Regions from separate parts of the Amycolatopsis sp. NBC_01488 genome, predicted to be linked through region 2. Evidence: riboswitches for the same ligand, from Rfam matches in the RefSeq annotation. Region 2 holds a riboswitch; the other holds the start of a gene.
The links. A riboswitch is a leader RNA that binds a small molecule or an ion and turns the genes downstream of it on or off. The one in region 2 is predicted to bind S-adenosylmethionine.
Positions count from the first base shown of each region.

Region 1 (5,698 bases), 440 kb from region 2:
CGGCGTCGGCCTGGCCGCCGCCGCGCGGCTGGCCGGGCGCGCCATCGGCGTCGATCCCTCGCCCGAGATGCTCGGGCTCTGCCGGGAGCGCTGCGGCGACCGCGCCGAGCTGCGCGAAGGGTCGGCCGCGCACGTCGGCGAGCCCGACGGGTCCGTCGACGTCGTGCTGAGCGTCAACAACGTGATGCTCTGGGACGACCGCGCGGCCGGGTTCACCGAGCTGGCCCGGGTGCTGCGCCCCGGCGGACGGCTGCTGCTGTCCGCGCACGAGAAGTGGCTGCCCGTGAGCAGGCACGTCCTGGCCGACGAAGCCGCCGAAGCGGGCTTCGCCGACCTGCAGACCTGGACCTGGGACCCGCCCGGCTTCGCCGCGCTCGCCGCGCAGTTGCGCGCCGTCAAGCCCGCCTAACGGGTGTCCGTCCGCATCGGGTGGCCCTCGGGCACCTCGACCAGCACGATGCGCGTGCCGTCCGGGTCGGCGATCCAGGCCTCGTCGAGGCCCCAGGGCTCGCGCTGGGCGTCGCGCACCGGTTCCCAGCCCTTCGCCTTCAGGTCGGCCATGGTGCCGGCCAGGTCCCGGACCTGCAGCCAGAGCGCCAGGTCGGGCGACGAGCCCGTCTCGCCCCGGCCGGACACCTCCAGGGAGCCGTGGCCGAGGAAGAACACCGTGCCGCCGGGGAACTCACGCTCCACGGCCAGGCCGAGGGTGTCGCGGTAGAACGCCGTCGTCGCGTCGACGTCGCGCGGGCGGATCAGCAGCCGGCTCTTCAGGACTTCCATCCGACCATCCCTACCGGACGTGCTCAGGCGGCCGCAATCGCGGCGATGCCGGACAACACGATCACCGACCCGGTGAGCCGCCGCGCGGCGTCGCGCTCCCCCAGCACCAGCCAGCCGGCGAGGCCGCCGAGCACGATGCTCAGCTCCCGGGCGGGCGCGACCAGGCTGACCGGCGCCATCGTGAGGGCGAACAGCACGAGGATGTACGCGACCGGCGACAGCAGCCCGACGACCAGCACCTCGCGACGCTGCTCACGCCAGATCCGCGTCACCTCGGCACGGCCGGCCAGGGCGCCGGGCACGAGCAGCACGCTCTGCAGGACCGAGCCGAGCCCGAAGTAGACGACGGGCGGCACGCCGAGGCCGGTCACCGAGTGGGCGTCCCAGAGGGTGTAGCCGGCGATGACGGCGCCGGTCAGGAGCCCGTAGAGGACGCCGGCCTTGACCGCCCGCGGGTCACCCGTCCTGCGGCCGGTGCTGATCACCAGCACCCCGGCGATGACCAGGAACGCGCCGAGCAGGCCGAGCGGGCCGGGCCGTTCGCCGAGCACCAGGACGGCGGCCAGCACGGACAGCAGCGGCCCGGTGCCGCGCGCGACCGGGTAGACGACGGAGAGGTCGCCGACGCGGTACCCGCGCTGCAGCACGATGCCGTAGCCGATGTGCAGCACCGACGTGACGACCGCGGCCACCAGCCAGCTCCACTGTGGACGTTCCGGCTCGACGACCAGCAGCACGACCGTCACCGGCAGGAGGACCACCGCCGAAGCCGTGTAGTAGAGCCAGACGAACTGGGCGCCCCCGGAGGAGATCCGCTTGGCGGCGAGGTTCCACGCGGCGTGCACGACGGCCGCGATGAGGACGAAGGACAAGGCGGTGGTGTTCATGGGACCCCTTCGGGTTTTCGCGCGCGCGAAAACCGGGTCCTCCAGGCTTTTGCCCCGTCAGATGAACGACCGGCCGTCCGGGCCTGCCGATGGTGCCGCTCGGACCAGGCCCGCCGATCCTGGTTGGGTGAAGCGGGGTGCGCGGACCGGTGACGGAACCCTAGGCACTGCCGTCACCCACGGTACTCCCGGCTCCGGACGTCCGCGGCCCGGCTGTTAGAGTCATCGCTCGCTGCCCGTGCGGCATTCCGTCATGGAGGAAACCCGCTCTCCGGAGTGGGGCCACTTCAGCGCGGCGGCGAATCTCACCGAGTGAAACAGGAGTTGCCCGATGGCCAACATCAAGTCGCAGATCAAGCGCATCACGACGAACGAGAAGGCGCGTCAGCGCAACCAGGCGATCCGGTCCTCGGTGAAGACCGCGATCCGCAAGGTCCGCGAAGCCGCCGAGGCCGGCGACAAGGCCAAGGCCGTCGAGCTGCAGCGCGACGCCGCCCAGAAGCTGGACAAGGCCGTCTCGAAGGGCGTCATCCACGCCAACCAGGCCGCCAACAAGAAGTCGGCGCTGGCCAAGCGCGTCAACGCGCTCTGAGCTGGTTGATTTCTGGGAAAGCCCCGGCTTCGGCCGGGGCTTTCTTCATGTCCGGGTGCTTCGCGCAGTGGGTTCGGTGCTGCGGGTCGGCGGTCGCTCGCGGGGCGCGCCGGTAAGTGATGGGTACCGCAAGTCTCGCGGGCACACATCCGGTGGCGGCGGGCACCGCAAGTCTCGCGGGCACACATCCGGTCGCGCATCCGGTCGCGGTAGGCACCGCGAGTTCCGCCTGCCGCGGCGTCAGCGGTCGCCCTTGGCGGCCGCCACCTCCAGGACCGCGCGCTCCAGCGCGTAGCCCGGGTCCGCAGCCACACCCTTGACCTCGGCGTTCAGCCTCGCCACCACGCGCATCGCCGTGGCCAGGCCGTCCTGGTTCCAGCCGCGGGACTGGCCCTGGGCCTTGCGGACCTTCCACGGCGGCATGCCCAGCTCGCCCGCCAGCTGGTTCGGGTTGCCGCGGCCCGCGCCCGAGACCCGGGCGATCGTGCGGACCGCATCGGCCAGTGCGTCCGCGACCAGGACGTGCGGGACGCCCAGCTGCATGGCCCAGCGCAGCGACTCCAGCGCCGCCGAACGGTCGCCGCTCACCGCCTTCTCCGCGACCGCGAAGCCGGTCACGTCCGCGCGGCCGCGGTGGTACCGGCGGACCGCCTCGGCGTCGACGTTCCCGCCCGCGTCCGCCACCAGCTGCGTCGCCGCCGAGGAGAGTTCTCGCAGGTCAGAGCCCACGGCGTCGATCAACGCCGCGACCCCAGCCGGATCGATCTTGCCACCTGCCCGGCGCACCTCGTGCCGCACGAACTGCTCGCGCTCGGCCGGCTTGGTCAGCTTCGGGCACTCCGTCACCTCGGCGCCGGCCTTCTTCAGCGCCGCCGGGAGCGTCTTGCCCGCCTTGCTGCGGCCGCCACCGGTGTGCACGATGACCAGCACGACGCCGTCCGCGGGGTCCTTCAGGTAGGACGCGACGGCGTCGGCCAGCTCCTGCGAGATGTCCTGCGCCGACTCCAGGACGATCACGCGGCCCTCGCTGAACAGCGACGGGCTGACGAGTTCGGCCAGCTCCGGGGCTGTGAGATCCGACACCCGGACGCGAGTCAGCTCGGCCGTGGCGTCGATCGCGCGGGACGCGGCGAGCGTGTCGCGGACGGCGCGCTCGATCAGCAGTTCTTCCTCACCCAGGACCAGGTGCAGCGGGGCCGGGGCGGTGGCTTGCGCGGTCACGGGAGAATCCTCTCACTTGCGCTGTCGTGCGCCCGCTCCGGTGATGTCGAGCGGCCACCATGGCACGGCGTGAGCGCCATGTCGTACGGTGTCCTCGAGGCAGCGCGCCGATCGGCGCGCGCCGACAACCGAATACCGCTCATCCAGAGGGGCAGAGGGAACGGCCCGACGAAGCCCCGGCAACCGGCGTACAGCCCGTCATCCCGCGATCGCGGGGTAGCTGACGACCACGGTGCCAATTCCGGCCCGCTTCGGCGGGGCAGATGAGGAAAGGAACCTCGCGATGACCGCCACCCTCGGAACGACCTCCGCCACGAAGACCCCGGATCTCGGACCGGCCGTCGAACTGGTGTCGAAGGAAGAGGGCCACCGGCAGCCGCTCGCCCCCGAATTCGTCTCCGCCGAGGACTTCTCGCCGCTCGAGGTCGCCTACGACTTCGGCCGCGTCCGCCGCGAAGACATCGAGGCCGGCCCCAAGAACATCTGGCGCTACAAGAAGCTCCTCCCGGTTCCGTCCAACGTCGAAGAGATCCCGAACACCGAGCCCGGCGCGACCCGGCTGATCCGCGCCGACCGCCTCGCCAAGGAGCTCGGCCTCAAGCGCGTGTGGGTCAAGGACGACACCGGCAACCCGACGCACTCGTTCAAGGACCGCGTGGTCGCCGTCGCACTGGCCGCGGCCCGCGAGTTCGGGTTCGAGGTGCTCGCGTGTCCCTCGACCGGCAACCTGGCCAACGCGACGGCCGCCGCCGCGGCCCGCGCGGGCTGGCGGTCGGTCGTGCTGATCCCGAAGACCCTCGAGCGCGCCAAGATCCTCACCACCGCGGTGTACGACGGCGACCTGATCGCCGTCGACGGCAACTACGACGACGTCAACCGCCTCGCCACCGAGCTGGCCGGCGAGCACCCGAAGTGGGCGTTCGTGAACGTGAACGTCCGGCCGTACTACTCGGAAGGCTCGAAGACGCTGGCCTTCGAGGTCGCCGAGCAGCTCGGCTGGCGCATCCCGCCGCAGATCGTCGTGCCGATCGCCTCCGGTTCGCAGCTGACCAAGGTGGACAAGGGTTTCCGCGAGCTGGGCCAGCTCGGTCTCGTGGATGCCGGCCCGTACAAGGTGTTCGGCGCGCAGGCCACCGGCTGCTCGCCGGTGTCGGCCGCGTTCCGCGCCGGCCAGGACGTGGTCCAGCCGGTGAAGCCGGACACGATCGCCCGCTCGCTGGCGATCGGCAACCCGGCCGACGGCCCGTACGTGCTCGACATCGTCAACCGCACCGGCGGCGCGATCGAGGACGTCACCGACGAAGAGGTCGTCGAAGGCATCCGGCTGCTGGCCCGCACCGAAGGCATCTTCACCGAGACCGCGGGCGGGGTCACCGTCGCGACGGCGAAGAAGCTCGTCCAGACGGGCAAGCTCGACCCGGACGCCGACACGGTCCTCCTGATCACCGGCGACGGCCTCAAGACCCTCGACGCGGTCGAGAACCACATCGGCCCGAAGGCGACCGTGCCGGCGTCCGCCAAGGCCGTGAACGAAGCGCTCGGCTACTGATGTCCTGGCCGGGGCGGGCCACGCGGCTCGCCCCGGCAACACCTCCTTTCCGCGCTCCCTGGGCCGCTAAGGTCGACACCCGCCAGGCGTCGGCGCGGTCCAGGAGGTTCGGGGTATGAAGTGGGCTGAGAACACGTCCGGCGATCTCGCCGAGCACTGGATGGTCACCGCCGAACGCGACGGCCGGGCCTTGCCGGTGACGGTCATCGCGAGATGGCGGTGGTACAAGAGAGGCGCCCGGCGAGACCGGCTGCGGTACGGCGTCATGGAAGTCGTCGCCCTCGTCGGCTCGGCCGCGATCCCGGTGGCCGCCGCCGCGCACCTCGACTCGGTGGTCATCGCCGCGCTGGGCGCCCTCGTCCTGATCGCCACCGGCATCCGGACCACGTTCGGCATGCACGAGAACTGGGTGGAGCACAGCCAGATCGGCTACGCGATCGAGCGTGAAGCCGCATTGTTCCTCCATTCGTCACCGCCTTACGACGGCCCGGACGCCGTCCGCGAGCTGGTCGCCCGCGTGGAAAACCTCGCCGACGAGGGTGGGCGCCAATGGGTCCGGCGCCGGATCACCGCCGAACGCGGCCGCCGAACCCAGGAGAGCGCCCCCCACCCCGCCGTCGAATGATCCGCTCAGCGGCGCGGCGGGCCGCGCGGCTCGCCCCGGCGGGC
Region 1 covers NZ_CP109434.1:5,006,605-5,012,302, reverse strand. Annotated here, with positions in the region: gene OG738_RS24180 (class I SAM-dependent methyltransferase) at 1-409, shown strand, start outside; gene OG738_RS24175 (VOC family protein) at 406-780, opposite strand; gene OG738_RS24170 (DMT family transporter) at 804-1,667, opposite strand; gene rpsT (30S ribosomal protein S20) at 1,999-2,259, shown strand; gene holA (DNA polymerase III subunit delta) at 2,500-3,480, opposite strand; SAM riboswitch class I at 3,617-3,750, shown strand; gene thrC (threonine synthase) at 3,764-5,029, shown strand; gene OG738_RS24150 (DUF4231 domain-containing protein) at 5,145-5,654, shown strand; gene OG738_RS24145 (ComEC/Rec2 family competence protein) at 5,660-5,698, opposite strand, start outside.
Region 1: linked by a shared signal. The riboswitch ahead of thrC (threonine synthase) and the one ahead of OG738_RS26070 (aminotransferase class V-fold PLP-dependent enzyme) in region 2 are both predicted to bind S-adenosylmethionine.

Region 2 (5,698 bases):
ACCCGCATCCCGTCGAGCCCGTCGGGCACCGGGAGCATCCGCGAGCTCACGCCTGCTCCTCCTGCTCGGCGACCTTCTTCTTGTCCTTGGTCGACGTGCCGTCGTAGTCCTTGCCCAGCAGGGACAGCAGCACGATCAGCGCGCCGCCGACGCAGATCGCCGAGTCGGCGATGTTGAAGATCGCGAAGCCCTTGCCGTTCGGGGCGAACGCGGAGATGAAGTCGACGACGTGGCCCTGCAGCCCGCCGGGCGCGCGGAAGATGCGGTCGGTCAGGTTGCCGAGCGCGCCGGCCAGGACCAGGCCGAGGCCGATGGCCCAGCCGATCGAGCGCAGCCGCCGCGACAGCCAGACGATCGCGATGACGACGGCCAGCGCGACCAGCGCGAGCACCCACGTCATGCCGGTCGCCATCGAGAACGCGGCACCCGGGTTGCGGATCACCTGCAGGTAGATCAGCCCGCCGAGGACCCGGACCGGCTCCTTGCCCTCGAGGTTGGCCGCGACCAGGTTCTTCGTCACCAGGTCGATCGCCCAGAACACGACCGCGACGGCGAACACCCAGCCCACGCGGCGCTTCGGCAGCGGCTCCGCCGGGGCTTCCGGCGTCTCCTGCACGGTCTCGGGCGCCACCTCGGCGGCGGCAGCGTCGGATTCGGTGTCGGGTTCGGAGTGGCTGGGCTCGGTGCTCACCGCTCCATTGTCCACGGCACTGGTCAGGCCGCGTCGGCGGCCGCGAACAGCACGCCCGCCGCCACGAGCGCGCCCGCCGTCGGCGGCAGGAACACGCCCGTGACCAGGACGAACACGCCGGTGGCCACCAGGAGCCAGCTGCGCTCGTACGCAGCAGGCCCAGCGCCGCGACGAGCGCGCCGCGCACGTCACCGGACAGCCGGAACCGGAGCGCGCCGGCCAGGTCCAGCAGCGGAACGGCCGCCGGCGTGCCGACCCAGCGTCGCCGACGGAACGACGTCAACCGCGGCGGCCGTGACGATCTGCGCCAACCCGAGCAGTGCCAGCGGAAACCGGAAACGCTGCCCTCTCCCCCTCGGCCCAGGCTGGTGCTCAGCAGAACGGCGGCAGCTCACGCGGGTCGCCGACGGGCGCCCAGCGGCCGTCCGCCTTCGCGTACTCCCAGCGAGCGCCGCGCGCGACGATCTGGCGCAATGCCAGCACCACGCGGTCGACGTGCTCTTCGGTGCTGCCCAAGCCGAGGCTGACGCGGACCGCCTGCTGCCCGGTGCCGCCGGTGACGCCGATGAGGCGCTTGGCCGCGATGTGGGCGCAGAAGGCGCCGTCGCGCACGCCGATGCCGTACTCGGCCGAAAGAACCGCGGCCAGCCAACCCGGGTCGAAGCCGTCGACGACGAAGCTGACCGTGCCGACGCGGTCGACGGCTGCGTCGAACAGCCGCAGCTCGGCGCAGCCCGGGATGCCCTCGAGTCCCTTGCGCAGCCGGGTGAGCAGCGCCCGCTCGTGCGCCACCACGGCGTCCCAGTGCTCGCCGAGGGTCTCGCACGCGACGCCGAGCGCGTACACGCCGACGGTGTTGGGCGAGCCGGCTTCGTGCCGCTCGGGGCCGGTGTTCCAGACCACCGCGTCCTCGGTGACGAGCTTCGTCGCGCCGCCGCCGGCGAGGTACGGCCGGGCGGCGCGCAGCCAGTCGGCGCGGCCGATCAGCGCGCCGGCACCGAAAGGCGCGTACAGCTTGTGGCCGGACACCGCGACGTAGTCGACGTCCAGCTCCTTGATCGAGATCCGGCGGTGCGGCGCCAGCTGGGCGGCGTCGAGCGCGACGCGGGCGCCGTGCTTGCGCGCCACGGCGGCGATCTCCGCCACCGGGAGCAGTTCACCGGTCACATTGGACGCTCCGGTGACGACGACCAATCGCGGTCCCTGCGGGGAATCCGCGAGCGCTTCGTCCACAGCGGACACTGCAGCGAGGCGCGTCCGCGGGGTCGGGATCCGGCGGACGTTCGGGCCCGGCCACGGAAGCAGCGCGGCGTGGTGCTCGGTGTCGAACACGATCACCGTGGTGTGCCGGGGCAGGCTGCGGGCGAGCAGGTTGAAGGAATCGGTGGTGTTGCGGGTGAACACGACGGTGTCGGTCCGGCGGGCGTCGACGAAGCGGCGCAGGACGTCGCGGGTGCGCTCGTAGAGCTTGGTGGAGACCTGCGACGCGAAGCCGGCGCCGCGGTGGACGCTGGCGTACCAGGGCAGGAACTCGTCGACCTTGGTGCGGACGGCGTCGAGGCACGGGGCGCTCGCGGCGTGGTCGAGGTTGGCGTAGCCGACGGTCTCACCGGTGACGAGCGGGACGCGCAGCGACGCACCGGCGACGGTCGGGATGTGGTGCGGGGCAACGGTTTCCGGGGTGGCGCCGAGTGCGGTCGGAGCGGGCTCGGCGACGGTTTCCGGCACGCGTGGGCCGGCTTCGGCCAGGGTGGTGATCGTGCTGGTGCGGTCGATGGCGAGAGTCATCGGTGCCTCCTCGGCGGTCCGGGGGACCCCGGCGAGGGGCCCGCGCTTGCCCGTCGCACGACGCGACCGGCCCGGTCTTCACCCGGGGCACCCCACCGCGGTAGGAGGGTTGCCGGCCAGCAAGCCGGGGCTTCGCGCTGGCACTCATGACCTGAGCCAGAAGGTAACCGAAAACGCGGCCGGCGGCCAACCCCGCCGCACGATCTGAGACGCCGCTCACACAGCGTGAAGGCCGTCAGGGGTTGGCGCGGAAGCGTCCCGGCAGCTGCGTCACCGCGTTGTCGGCGAGGTGCGTCGCGGTGCCCGTGTACTGCTCGGCTCCCGCGGTGAAGCGCCAGCCGCCGAGGGTCTTCCCGTCGACCGGCTCGCCGCTGGCCGCCGCGACCGCGGTCGAGACCTCCGCGTACGACTTGCCGTCCCAGTTCGCCGCCGGGGCGTCCGGCAGGGTCCAGAGCGTGAAGTGGACGTGGGCGCCGGTGCTGCTGCCGCCGCACGGGAGCGCGTTGCCGGTCGAGCCGAGTTCGGCGCCGGCCTCGACGTGCTCACCGTCGGTGACCTTGATGCCCTCCAGGTGGTAGTACCCGGTCCGCCAGCCGCCGGCGTGGTCGATGGTCACCCAGTCGCCGCCCGCGCAGTGCTGCAGGTGCACGGTGCCGGCCAGCGGCGCGCGCACGGTGCGGTCGGCCGGGCTGAAGTCGATCGCGTTCTTGACGCCGGTGCTGCCGTCGTCGGAGTGGATGCCGGCCGAGTACACCTGCTGACCCGCCTTGAACGGCAGGGCGAGCGCCGGGAACGGACCCACTTCGGCGGTCGCGGCCGGCGCGGCGGCCAGCCCGAGGACCGCGGACATCGCGGCGATCAGGACCGCCCCACGACCATGCAGTTTCGTCACCGTGCGTACTCCTTTGACCTAACGCTCACCCATTCGAACTAACCGGATCGAGCGCACAGTAGGCCAAAGGTTGGATCATCGGGAAGATCTTGCGGAGTAAAGCTCACCCTCGTGGAAGAAGATCACGAGGTCAGCACAAGAACCGGACAACGATCGGACAACGAGGAGATCGGCGGCGGGCAAGTCGTCCGATCGGTCACGACCACGAACGGGTTAGCGACCCGATTCGCCCAGCCACCGGGCGAGGCGCCCGGCCCGGTCCACCGCGCGGAGCCGGCGTTCGACGTCGTCGCGGACGCCGCTCGTCGTGACCACCAGCAGCTGGTCGTGCTCCTGGAGCCGGCTGGTCTTCTGCGGCGTGAAGCCCGCGCCTTCGCGCACGACCAGGCTGACCGTCGCGCCGACCGGCAGCCGCAGCTCCGAGAGGTACACGCCGTGCAGCTTCGAGCCCGGCTGGATGCGGACCTGCAGCAGCTCGGCGCCCAGCTCGTCCAGCGGCGCGGAGTCGACCTCGATCTCGTGCGGCTCGGACTTCCTGGCCAGCCCGAGCTTGCGCCCGAGCGGCCCGAGGGTCGCGCCCTGCACCAGCGTCAGCACGATGACCAGCACGAACACCGCGTCGACCAGCCGTTGCGCGCCCGGGAGCCCTTCCGAGAGCGGGATCATCGCGAGCACGATCGGCACCGCGCCGCGCAGCCCGGCCCACGACAGGAACGCCTGTTCCCGCCACGGCAACCGGAACGGCAGCACCGAGAGCACCACCGAGATCGGCCGCGCGAGCAGCAGCACGACGGCGCCCGCGACCAGGCCCGGCACGATCGTCTCGAACAGCCGGCTCGGCGAGGCGAACAACCCGAGCAGCACGAACAGCCCGATCTGCGCCAGCCAGCCGAGCCCTTCGGCGAACGAGAGCGTGTCCGAGCGGTGCGGCAGCCGCGAATTGCCCAGCACCAGCGCGGCGACGTAGGTGGCGAGCAGCCCGGACGCGTGCGCCAGCTGCCCGGACGAGTACGCCACGACGCACACCGCGACCGTCGCGAGCGGGTACAGGCCGGTCGCCGGCAGCGCGGCCCGGCGCAGCGCGACGCCGCCGAGCCAGCCGAACGCGAGGCCGATCGCCAGGCCCGCCCCCAGCTCGTAGACCACCAGCAGCGGCAGCGTCCAGTCCACTGTGGTGCCTTGGGCGAGCACGACGACCGCGATGTACGCCGGCGCGTCGTTGATGCCGGACTCCAGCTCCAGCGCGCCGACCAGGCGTTTGCCGATCCCGGCCGTGCGCAGCACGGAGAACACCGCCGCCGCGTCGGTCGAGGCGAGCACCGCGCCCCACAGCAGCGCGAACCGCCAGTCGAGGCCCAGCAGGAAGTGCAGGGCCGCGCCGGTGACCGCGACGCTGACCGCCACGGCCACTGTGGACAGTGCGATTCCGAGGCCCAGCGAAGGTTTCACGGCCGACCACCGCGCCGTCAGCCCGCCTTCGGCGAGGATCATGACGAGGGCGGCGAGGCCGAGCGACTGGGTCAGCTCGGGGTTGTCGAACCGGATGCCGAAGCCGGCTTCGCCGAGCACCACGCCGATCCCGAGGTACAGCAGCAGCGACGGCAGGCCGAGCCGGATGGAGACGCGCACGGCGAGCACGGAGGCGAGCAGCACGACACCGCCGACGCCGAGCAGCACGGGAAGCTGGTCCATGCCGCCTCCCTCCGAGTGCCGTGGGCACTCAGAATAGTGAAGCGGTCGGGTTAACTCGTTCGTGTACCGCCGACCGGAGTCGGGCACCCGGTGTGTTAAGGCGTACTCAGGGCGTCGAGATCGACACCGAGCGCGGCGAACGGCTTGGCCGCGCTGGGATGCACCTTCACCGCGCGGTGGCCGTCGGGGGCGACCCAGCCGGCGTCGACCGCCCGGTCGAGCAGCGCGGCGGGCAGCGCGCCGGCGAGGTGGTCGCGCCGCTCCGTCCAATCCAGACAGTCGCGCAGCAGCGGCCGCCGCCCGGCGGCGAGCGGCACGCCGAGCCCGGTCAGCACTTCGCGGCCGCGGCCGGTGAGTGTCAGCCCGTCGGCCGTGTCGACGAGCCCGGTCGCGAGCATGCCGTCGCGGACGGCCACGCCGAGCACGCCGGCCAAGTGGTCGTAGCAGGTCCGCGCGAAGCCGAGGCGCTTCACCCGCAGCGACGCCTTCAGGCTCTTCACCGGCCGGTGCTCGGCGTGCTGGGCGAGGTGCTCGATCAGCTCGGCGACGCGCGGGTCGGCGATCCGGACGTAGCTGGCCCGGCCCTGCTTCACCCGGACGACGAACCCGGCGTCGACCAGCCGGGTGACGTGCTC
Region 2 covers NZ_CP109434.1:5,450,544-5,456,241, reverse strand. Annotated here, with positions in the region: gene OG738_RS26080 (RluA family pseudouridine synthase) at 1-50, opposite strand, end outside; gene lspA (signal peptidase II) at 47-631, opposite strand; gene OG738_RS26070 (aminotransferase class V-fold PLP-dependent enzyme) at 1,064-2,479, opposite strand; SAM riboswitch class IV at 2,517-2,631, opposite strand; gene OG738_RS26065 (M23 family metallopeptidase) at 2,715-3,371, opposite strand; gene OG738_RS26060 (potassium/proton antiporter) at 3,585-5,063, opposite strand; gene OG738_RS26055 (ArsR/SmtB family transcription factor) at 5,159-5,698, opposite strand, start outside.